Regions from separate parts of the Serratia sp. PL7 genome, predicted to be linked through region 1. Evidence: riboswitches for the same ligand, from Rfam matches in the RefSeq annotation. Region 1 holds a riboswitch; each other region holds the start of a gene.
The links. Region 1 has a riboswitch for cobalamin ahead of cbiB (adenosylcobinamide-phosphate synthase CbiB). Riboswitches for the same ligand answer to the same signal wherever they lie in the genome.
Positions count from the first base shown of each region.

Region 1 (3,277 bases):
TCCGCCACCAACAACACTGGCGCATCGGCAATCGCCGCCATGCCCATATTGACGATGTCGCGGTCGCGCAGGTTGATTTCCGCCGGGCTACCAGCACCCTCCAGCACCATGATGTCGTAGCCGCTGGCCAGGCTGTGATACACCTCGCTGATTTGTTGCTGTAACTGCGGCTTGTACTCGTGATAGCTGACCGCGTCCATATTGCAGGCCACTTTGCCCATCAGCACCACCTGTGCCTGGCAATCGCTGGTCGGTTTCAACAGTACCGGGTTCATCCGCACATCGGGTGCGATACCGGCGGCTTCGGCCTGAAAAATCTGTGCCCGGCCCATCTCTTCGCCACGGGCGGTAATGCCAGAGTTAAGCGCCATATTCTGCGATTTGAACGGCGCACAGCGATAGCCATCCTGCATGAAGATCCGGCACAGACCGGCCACCAGCACGCTTTTACCCACATCAGATGCGGTTCCCTGCACCATCACACACCGTTTCATCACATGTTCTCCGCGTCGCGCTAGCTGAGCCGCGCAAACAATTATTATTTCAAGCGCCAAGCCATAGCAGGCGCAACGCTGCAAACAGCAGCAGAGCCAATAGCGAGGCCGTCATCATCAGACGCGTACTGCGTGGAATATCTGCCAGCTCGATCTCCCGCCGAGCCTCGCCGATCCACGGTTTTTCGACCCGCTGACCAAAGTAGTTACTAGGACCGCCAAGTCGCACTCCCAACGCTCCAGCCACGGTGGCTTCCGACCAGGCGCAGTTGGGGCTGGTGTGCTGATAGCGATCGCGCCAGCCAATGCGAAGCGCCTGGCGAAAGTCCAAACCATTCAGCCAAGCCGCACAGCTCAGCAGTAGCCAGCTAAGCCGGGCCGGTAACCCGTTGGCGAAGTCATCCATCCGCGCCGACACATAGCCGATAGCGCGGTATTTCGGCGTTTTGTAGCCCACCATTGAATCGAGGGTGTTAACCGCTTTATACGCCATCGCCAACGGCGCTCCGCCTATCAGCAAAAAGAACAGCGGCGAAATGACGCCATCCACACTGTTTTCTGCCACCGTCTCCACCACCGCCCGGGTGATTTGCGGTTCTTCCAGGTGTGAGGTATCCCGCCCGACAATCCACGACAGCTTGCGGCGGCTCTCCTCAAGATCGGCACTTTGCAGTGCCCGGTGAACTTCCATGGCAGCCTGTTCCAGACAGCGCCCGGCGAGCAGGGTATAAATCAGCCAGACTTCCGCCAGCCAACCCAACCATGGGTGGATATACTGCATCAGCGTTAAAAAGCCCCAACTGACCAGCCAAACCACCCCGACGACGCCCAGCCACAGCAGCCCGCCGCCAAGTTTTAGCGCCCTCTCGCTATGGCAAATCCGGCGGATCGCGCGCTGTAGCGCCGTGATCAGGTTACCGATCCAGCGCACCGGATGCGGCCAGTGTGGCGGGTCCCCTAACAGACTGTCGAGCAGAAAGGCCGCGAACCAGGCTAGCAGCGTCATGGCGCGCACCTTATAGAAGCCTGATGGTGGGTTAATGGCATAAAAAAATCCCGACCTCTCGGGCGGGATTTGGGCGTCAACAGGATACGACCGGGCGGTACAAAATAGCCGCACGTATCTCATGACAACCCCCTTCCCACCGAAGGTGTTGAATGTGTGACCAACTGGCCGGTCTTCTGGCTTAGCGTCATCCTCATCTACTCCCTTCCCAATCCTCAGATCAGTGGCGCAGTGGACTCGTCGGCATCACAGCAGCGGGGGCTGCGGGGGAGTTACACCCCCTTCCCAACCACAACCTGTCATCGTTCAGGGTGTGGGTTATCCAGTTGGCAATAATATGGTTAATAAAACGTTATGGGTTCAATGCACTCAACGCTTCAATTTATCACTTAGTTTTCATCTCGATAGCCTCGACAATGGCCATGCCATAATAACCTGTTGATATGGCGAATACACGCCAAGATCTGGCATTTACCTGGGCGACAGCTTTAGTTTGCAACGGATCAACGGCAATTACCCTGTGCTATCCTGCACGCAAACTTGACAGGGGAATAGCAAAACCGTGAGTGAACATGGTGGTAACGTACTGGAAATGGCGTTGAAAAACGGCCTGGATCCGGCCGAGATGATTGATTTCAGCGCCAATATCAATCCATTGGGCATGCCCGCCAGCCTGAAGGCGGCGATTATCGAGCATCTGACCAGCGCCGAATGCTATCCCGACGTCGAATATCGGCGTTTGCATGCGGCATTGGCGCGAGTCCATCACTGCCCGCCGGAAAATATCATGGCAGGTAACGGGGCCACCGAGCTGATTTACGCCATAGTGAACCGGCTACGCCCCCGCACGGCGCTGCTTCTTACGCCAGGGTTTGCCGAATACCGCCGGGCATTGCAGCGGATTGACTGCCAGATCGAGGATTTCCCGCTGGATGAAGCCGGTGGTTTTCAACCCGATGAGCGGCTGCTGCAGGTGCTGGCCGAGCGCCAACCGGACTGCCTGTTCCTGGCCACTCCCAACAATCCTACCGGGCTGATGCCTGACCCCACGCTGTTGCAGGCCATTGTCGCCTGTTGTCGCCAGCACAATATTGCGTTGATCGTTGATGAAGCCTTTATCGATTTTCTGCCGGATACACCGGGCCTGATCCCGCAAATGGCAGAGTATTCCCGCCTTTATATCCTGCGTTCGCTGACCAAGTTCTTTGCCATTCCCGGACTGCGCCTAGGCTATCTGGTCAGCAACGATCGCGCTGGCCTGCAGCAGATGAAGCAACTGCGCGAACCCTGGACCATCAATGCCTATGCGGCACTGGCCGGCGAAGTGATCCTCGACGATCTCGATTACATCCAGCAAACCCACCAATGGTTGGCAGAGCAGCGTGCTTGGTTGTTTGACGCGCTGACAGCCTTGCCGCACTTGCGTATCTGGCCAGGAGCGGCGAACTATATTTTCCTACGCTGCCTGCGCCCTGGCTACGATCTGCAACAGGCGTTGTTGCAGCACCGCATCCTGATCCGCCACTGTGCCAACTACCCTGGCCTTTCCGCCGACTATTACCGGGTGGCTATCAAAAGCGCAGCGGCCAACCGCAAGCTGATCGCCGCGCTGCAACAGGTGCTGGTGGAGGACTGAGGCGTTTTTAGATATCAAACGTTACCCTTTGATTATTGGAACGGATGCAGCATGGCAATTACGGCGGAGTGGTTGTCTCATACACCAGGCCGTCGCTATTGCCCAACTTAGGGTAATCGAAATCATGGGCTGGAAAGCGGA
Region 1 is NZ_CAMFLB010000002.1:516,719-519,995, forward strand. Features, by position in the region: gene N6G83_RS16990 (cobyric acid synthase) at 1-494, opposite strand, end outside; gene cbiB (adenosylcobinamide-phosphate synthase CbiB) at 544-1,500, opposite strand; cobalamin riboswitch at 1,649-1,842, opposite strand; gene cobD (threonine-phosphate decarboxylase CobD) at 2,063-3,136, shown strand; gene N6G83_RS17005 (hypothetical protein) at 3,195-3,277, opposite strand, start outside.

Region 2 (3,277 bases), on a different contig from region 1:
TGCGCTGTTCAGCTCGGTGGTGCCGTTTTCGATCTTCCCGCTGATCGCGTTGGTGCTGGCGGTGTACTGCCTGCATCAGCGTTACCTGAACCGCGCCATGCCGGACGGCATGCCGAAGCTGGCGGCGGCCTGTTTCCTGCTGGGGCTGCTGCTGTACAGCGCCATCGTGCGCGCCGAATATCCGCAGATCGGCTCCAACTTCCTGCCGTCGGTGATCTGCGTGGCGCTGGTGCTGTGGATCGGGATGAAACTGAAGGCGCGCAAGGCGCCGGATGCGCCGACTCAAGAATCGTAATGAAACGGGGCGCCATCATGGCGCCCCTGTCGTATCAGCGATGCTTTTCCAGCAACACACCGCATTCCATGTGATGGGTATACGGGAACTGATCGAACAGCGCCAGGCGGCTGACCCGGTGGGTGGCCTGCAGCGTTTCCAGGTTGGCACACAGCGTTTCCGGATTGCATGAAATATACAGAATGCGCGGGTAAGCCTGCACCATCTTCACCGTTTCCTCGTCCAGCCCGCTGCGCGGCGGATCGACGAAAATCGTCTCGCAGTTGTAGCCGCTCAGATCGATGCCTTTCAACCGGTTGAATTCGCGTACTCCGTTCATCGCCTGAGTGAAGTCTTCTGCCGCCATGCGGATGATTTGCACGTTGTCGATATGGTTGGCGGCGATGTTGTACTGCGCCGCCGCCACCGACGGCTTGGCGATCTCGGTCGCCAGCACGCGCTCGAAATTGCGCGCCAGCGCCAGCGAGAAGTTGCCGTTGCCGCAGTACAGCTCCAGCAAATCGCCTTTGGAACCGGCGGTAACCGCCAACGCCCACTCCAGCATCTGCACGTTCATGGCCGCGTTGGGCTGCGTGAAGCTGTTTTCCACCTGACGATAGATCATGTCGCGGCCGGCGACCGGCAGCACTTCGTCAACATAATCCTGGTCGAGCATGATCTTGGTCTTCGACGCCCGGCCGATCAGCTGCAGGTCGAAACCCTGAGCGCGCAGCTCGTCGCGCAGCTGCTCGGCTCGCTGTTGCCAAACGTCATCCAGCTTGCGGTGATACAGCAGCGAAGCGATGATTTTGCCGCTTCGCGTCGACAGATAATCGATCTGGAACAGCTTGTGGCGCAGGATCGGCTCCGGTTTCAGCGCGGCGATCAGGGCGGTCATCAGGCGGTTGATCAGCTCGCTGGCCGCCGGGAACTGGTCGACGCGAATACGCTGCTTGGTCTGTTGATCGAACATGATGTGATACATGTCATCCGCGTCGTGCCAGATGCGGAATTCGGCGCGCATGCGGTAATGGTCGACTGGCGAGCGGAACACTTCCGGCTCGGGCGCCGCGAACGGTGACATCAACATCTTCAGGCGGGCGACTTTCTCCGCCAGTTGGTCATCGTAACGTTCAATAGGCAAATTCTCGGGCGTCATGTGTGTCTTCTCGTCAGGCAAATTTGATCAGCGGGGATTGTAGGGAATCAGCCCGTGAAGTCCAGTTTTGTCGCGTTTATTATTTGTAACATTAGTAGCAGTCTAGACATCTATTTTCATTGATCGTAGCATTGCCGTCCGGCCTCAAGCAGCGAGTGAAAAGGGAATCCGGTGTGAATCCGGAGCTGACGCGCAGCGGTAAGGGGAAGTCACGGCGATAGCGTTTCGACGCAGACACTGTCCACTGCAGGATGGGAAGTCATCGCCCGTTGCCGGTCGCGCCCCGCGGCCCGCAAATCCCAAGCCCGAAGACCTGCCGGTGTTACGTCGCAATGTCCGTGGCCGTCGCGAACTACCGGCCATGATCCTGCGGCATCCGCCAATTAAGTTTGGATGCTTTTCTCATGACAATTACAAAAAATATGCTGCTAGCGGTGGTCTCCTCCGTCACGGCTTTTTCTGGATGGGCGCAAGACAACACCACAGCCAAGAATGGCGATAACCTGGTGGTGACCGCCAACCGTTTCCCGCAGCCGGTTTCTTCTGTGCTGGCACCGACTTCCATCGTCACCCGTAACGATATCGATCGCTGGCAGGCCAAAAGCCTGACCGACGTGATGCGCCGTTTGCCGGGCGTGGACGTTGGCCAAAACGGTGGATTGGGACAGAAGAGCTCGCTGTTTATTCGCGGCACCAACTCCAGCCATGTGCTGGTGCTAATTGACGGCATTCGCCTTAATCAGGCGGGCGTCAGCGGTTCTTCCGATCTCAGCCAAATCCCGATTTCGCTGGTGCAGAAAGTCGAATACATTCGCGGCCCGCGCTCGGCGGTGTACGGCTCCGATGCCATCGGCGGCGTGGTCAACATTATTACCACCCGCGAAAAGAACGGCACGACGCTCTCAGCCGGCGTCGGCTCCAACGGCTATCAATCCTATGACGCGTCGACCCAACAACAACTGGGTGACAGCACCGTGGCGACGGTGGCGGGGAATTACACCTATACCAAAGGGTATGACGTGGTGGCTGAAGGTAATACCAGTATTCCTCAGCCCGATCGCGACGGCTTTATGAGCAAATTGCTCTACGGCGCATTGCAGCACCAATTTAACGAGCAAATCAGCGGTTTTGTGCGTGGTTATGGTTACGATAATCGTACAGGCTACGATGGATTCTATTCTTACGATAAAGACTTCAATATTACCGGTCTGCCCGATACCCGTAAGCTGTACAGCCAAACATGGGACACGGGGTTGCGCTATCAGGAAGGGATTTACGCCACGCAGCTAGTGGGGAGTTACAGCCACAGCAAAGACTACAATTATGATCCGCGCAAAGGCCAGTATGCGATCTCCTCCAGTTTGGATGATTCGGAACAGTACAATCTGCAGTGGGGCAACACGTTCAAGGTTGCCCAAGGCACCATTAGTGCGGGCGCAGATTGGCAGGATCAACAAATCAAACCGGGTACCGCGTCCGTCAGCAGCGAGAGAAGCCAGCGCAATACTGGCATCTATCTGACTGGGCAACAGTTGGTGGGACCGGTGACGCTGGAGGCTGCTGCGCGTGGCGACGACAACTCGGAGTTCGGTTGGCACGGCACCTGGCAAACCAGTGCAGCCTGGGAATTCATCGAGGGGTATCGTTTCATTGCCTCTTACGGTACCGCGTTCAAAGCGCCAAACATGAACCAGTTGTTTAGTACCACTTACGGCAACAATAATTTGAAACCGGAAGAAAGCAAGCAATGGGAAGGCGGTTTTGAAGGCTTGACCGGGCCTGTGACCTGGCGTATTTCCGGTTATCGCAATGACATTGATAATCTTATCGACAGCGATCCGGTG
Region 2 is NZ_CAMFLB010000027.1:1,307-4,583, reverse strand. Features, by position in the region: gene N6G83_RS45505 (YijD family membrane protein) at 1-295, shown strand, start outside; gene trmA (tRNA (uridine(54)-C5)-methyltransferase TrmA) at 330-1,433, opposite strand; cobalamin riboswitch at 1,556-1,769, shown strand; gene btuB (TonB-dependent vitamin B12 receptor BtuB) at 1,838-3,277, shown strand, end outside.
Region 2: it holds a riboswitch for cobalamin, as region 1 does, so the genes downstream of both, btuB (TonB-dependent vitamin B12 receptor BtuB) here and cbiB (adenosylcobinamide-phosphate synthase CbiB) in region 1, are expected to answer to the same signal.

Region 3 (3,277 bases), on a different contig from region 1:
TTGTCTGCGTGGTGCTGGTGTTCTGGATTGGTTTCCAATTGAGGAAACGCAATACCGCCACTGTTCAGCATTAAAAATGGTTTCATCGAGGAAAGGCACTCCGTGGAGTGCCTTTTTTGTTTTTACAGTGGTGCGGATATTCCGCAGCCCGTTCGTGATGTAGGGCGCAGCGCCCGTCTAGATCAGCGGCGTTCGAGTAATACGCCACATTCCATATGATGGGTGTATGGGAACTGATCGAATAGAGCCAGGCGAGTGATTTTGTGCGTGGCTTGCAGCGTATCCAGATTGGCGCATAGGGTCTCCGGGTTACAGGAGATGTAAAGGATGCGTGGATAGGTCTGCACCATCTTCACCGTTTCCTCATCCAGGCCGCTGCGCGGCGGATCCACAAAAATCGTCTCACAGTTATAGCTGCTCAGATCGATCCCTTTTAACCGGTTGAACTCGCGAGCGCCGTTCATTGCCTGGGTGAAATCTTCCGCCGCCATACGGATAATCTGCACGTTGTCGATATTATTGGCTGCGATGTTGTACTGCGCCGCCGCCACCGAAGGCTTGGCAATTTCAGTGGCTAACACCCGCTCGAAGTTGCGGGCCAAGGCCAGCGAGAAGTTGCCGTTACCGCAATACAGCTCCAGCAGATCCCCTTTTGAACCTTGGGTCACATCCAGTGCCCATTCCAGCATTTGCACGTTCATGGCTGCGTTGGGCTGGGTGAAGCTGTTTTCAACCTGGCGATAAATCATTTCGCGGCCAGCGACCGGCAGCACTTCGTCGACGTAATCTTGATCCAGCATGATTTTCATCTTCGAGGCGCGGCCAATCAGCTGCACATCGAAGCCGTCTGCGCGTAACGCGTCACGCAGCGCAGTGGCATCTTGCTGCCATTGTTCGTCCAGCTTGCGGTGATACAGCAGTGAGGCAATGATTTTACCGCTCTGTGTAGAAAGATAATCGATCTGGAACAGCTTGTGGCGCAGCACCGGATTGGGCTTGAGGGCCGCCATCAGGGCGCTCATCAGGCGGTTAATCAGCTCACTGGCCGCCGGGAAGCTATCGACACGGATACGCTGCTTGGTCTGCTGATCGAACATGATGTGGTACATATCGTCCTCATCATGCCAGATGCGGAATTCCGCACGCATCCGGTAGTGGCTGACTGGCGAGCGAAACACTTCCGGCTCGGGCGCCGTGAACGGTGACATCATGGTCTTCAGGCGGGCTGTTTTCTCCGCCAGTTGGTCGTCATAGCGTTCAATGGGCAAATTCTCGGGCGTCATGGTTTCTCTCGTCAGGCAAATTGGATCAGCGGGGGATTGTAGGGAATCAGCCCGTGAAGTCCAGTTTTGTTGTGGTGCTATTTTGCAACACTGTTGGCAATCTAGACATCCATTTTCATTGATTGTAGCATTGCCGTCCGGTCTCAAGCAGCGAGTGAAAAGGGAATCCAGTGCAAATCTGGAGCTGACGCGCAGCGGTATGGGGAAGTCACGGCGATAGCGTTAAATAACGCAGACACTGTCCACTGCAGGATGGGAAGTCATCGCCCGGTGCGGGTTGCCACAGGCAACCGGCAAATCCCAAGCCCGAAAACCTACCGGTGTACGTCGCAATATCCATAGCCGTCGCGAACTACCGGCCGTGGCCCTGCGGCATCCCCAATGAAGTTTGGATGCTTTTTATAATGACAATGATAAAAAATACACTGCTGGCGGTGGTCTCCTCCGTGACGGCATTTTCTGGATGGGCGCAAGATAACACCACGGCTAAAAGTAGCGATGATCTGGTGGTTACCGCCAATCGCTTCCCTCAACCGGTCTCTTCCGTATTGGCGCCTGCCGATGTGGTGACCCGCGAAGATATCGACCGTTGGCAGGCCAAAAGCCTCAATGATGTGATGCGTCGTTTGCCCGGTGTCGATATTTCACAGTACGGCGGTATGGGGCAGGGGTCATCTCTCTCGGTACGCGGCACGGAAGCTCGTCATGTATTGGTACTGATCGACGGCGTGCCAATGGCCCGTTTGGGGATCAGCAACGGCGTCGATTTTAACCAGGTTCCGTTGGCGCTGGTTCAGCGTGTGGAGTTTATCCGTGGGCCGCGTTCCGCCATTTACGGTTCTGGTGCTATCGGTGGGGTCATCAACATCATTACCCAGACGGATAAAGAGGGCGGTAAAGTCCAGGCGGGTATCGGTTCTAAAGGATACCAGCAGTACGATGGTGCCTTGCGCCAGCGTTTTGATAATACGGTTGCTACCGTTGCGGGCAGTTACCAGATGACCAATGGCTTCAATGTGCAGCCAGGCTCGCCTTATTCGGTCGACAGCGATCGTGACGGTTTCCGTAATAAAAGCTTCTGGGGTGGGTTGGAGCAGCAGTTCAATCAGAATTTCTCAGGCTTCGTGCGGGGTTATGGTTATACCAATAACTCGGACTACGATGTCGGCAGTGTACCTTACAGCCCGAAGTACAGTAATGATGAAGACCGCCTGTATAGCCACACCTATGATATGGGGCTGCGTTTCCTGTCTGGGGCTTTCTCTTCTCAACTGACGGGCAGCTATCAGAAACAGAAGGATTACAACTACAGCAGCCAGAACGGCCGTTATGGCATCAGTACCACACTTGATGATATGGATCAGCGTAACCTGCAATGGGGCAACACCTATGCTTTCGAGCACGGTAGCGTCACTGCCGGTGCCGATTTCCAGCAACAGCGCCTGACCTCTTCCGACAATTCCTTTGCCGATACCTATAAAAGAGACAACACGGGACTGTACCTGAGCGGTCAACAGCAGTTTGGCAGCGTGACGCTGGAAGCCTCTGGGCGTGAAGACAAGGCAGGTGACTTTGGTTGGCACGGCACTTGGCAGACCGCGGCGGGTTGGGAGTTTGTTGATGGCTATCGAGCCACCTTGTCTTACGGTACGGGTTTCCTGACGCCATCGCTGGGCCAGCAATATGGCTCAAAACGCTTTGGCATTGATTCCAACAGCAACCTCAAGCCGGAAGAGTCCAAACAGTGGGAAATGGGGTTGGAAGGTTTGACCGGGCCGTTGGATTGGCGTCTGTCTGCTTACCATTACAAAATTCAGAACCTGATCAACTATGATTCTGACCCGGTGACCTATCAGGGCCAGTATTACAATGTGGATAGGGCAACGATTAAAGGCGTTGAATGGACGGGTAGCTTTGATACCTGGATGTTCACCCACAGGTTGACGCTGCAATATATCGATCCGCGTAATGACCAGACCGATGAGGTGTTGGCG
Region 3 is NZ_CAMFLB010000020.1:167,010-170,286, forward strand. Features, by position in the region: gene N6G83_RS41835 (YijD family membrane protein) at 1-74, shown strand, start outside; gene trmA (tRNA (uridine(54)-C5)-methyltransferase TrmA) at 183-1,283, opposite strand; cobalamin riboswitch at 1,405-1,620, shown strand; gene btuB (TonB-dependent vitamin B12 receptor BtuB) at 1,694-3,277, shown strand, end outside.
Region 3: it holds a riboswitch for cobalamin, as region 1 does, so the genes downstream of both, btuB (TonB-dependent vitamin B12 receptor BtuB) here and cbiB (adenosylcobinamide-phosphate synthase CbiB) in region 1, are expected to answer to the same signal.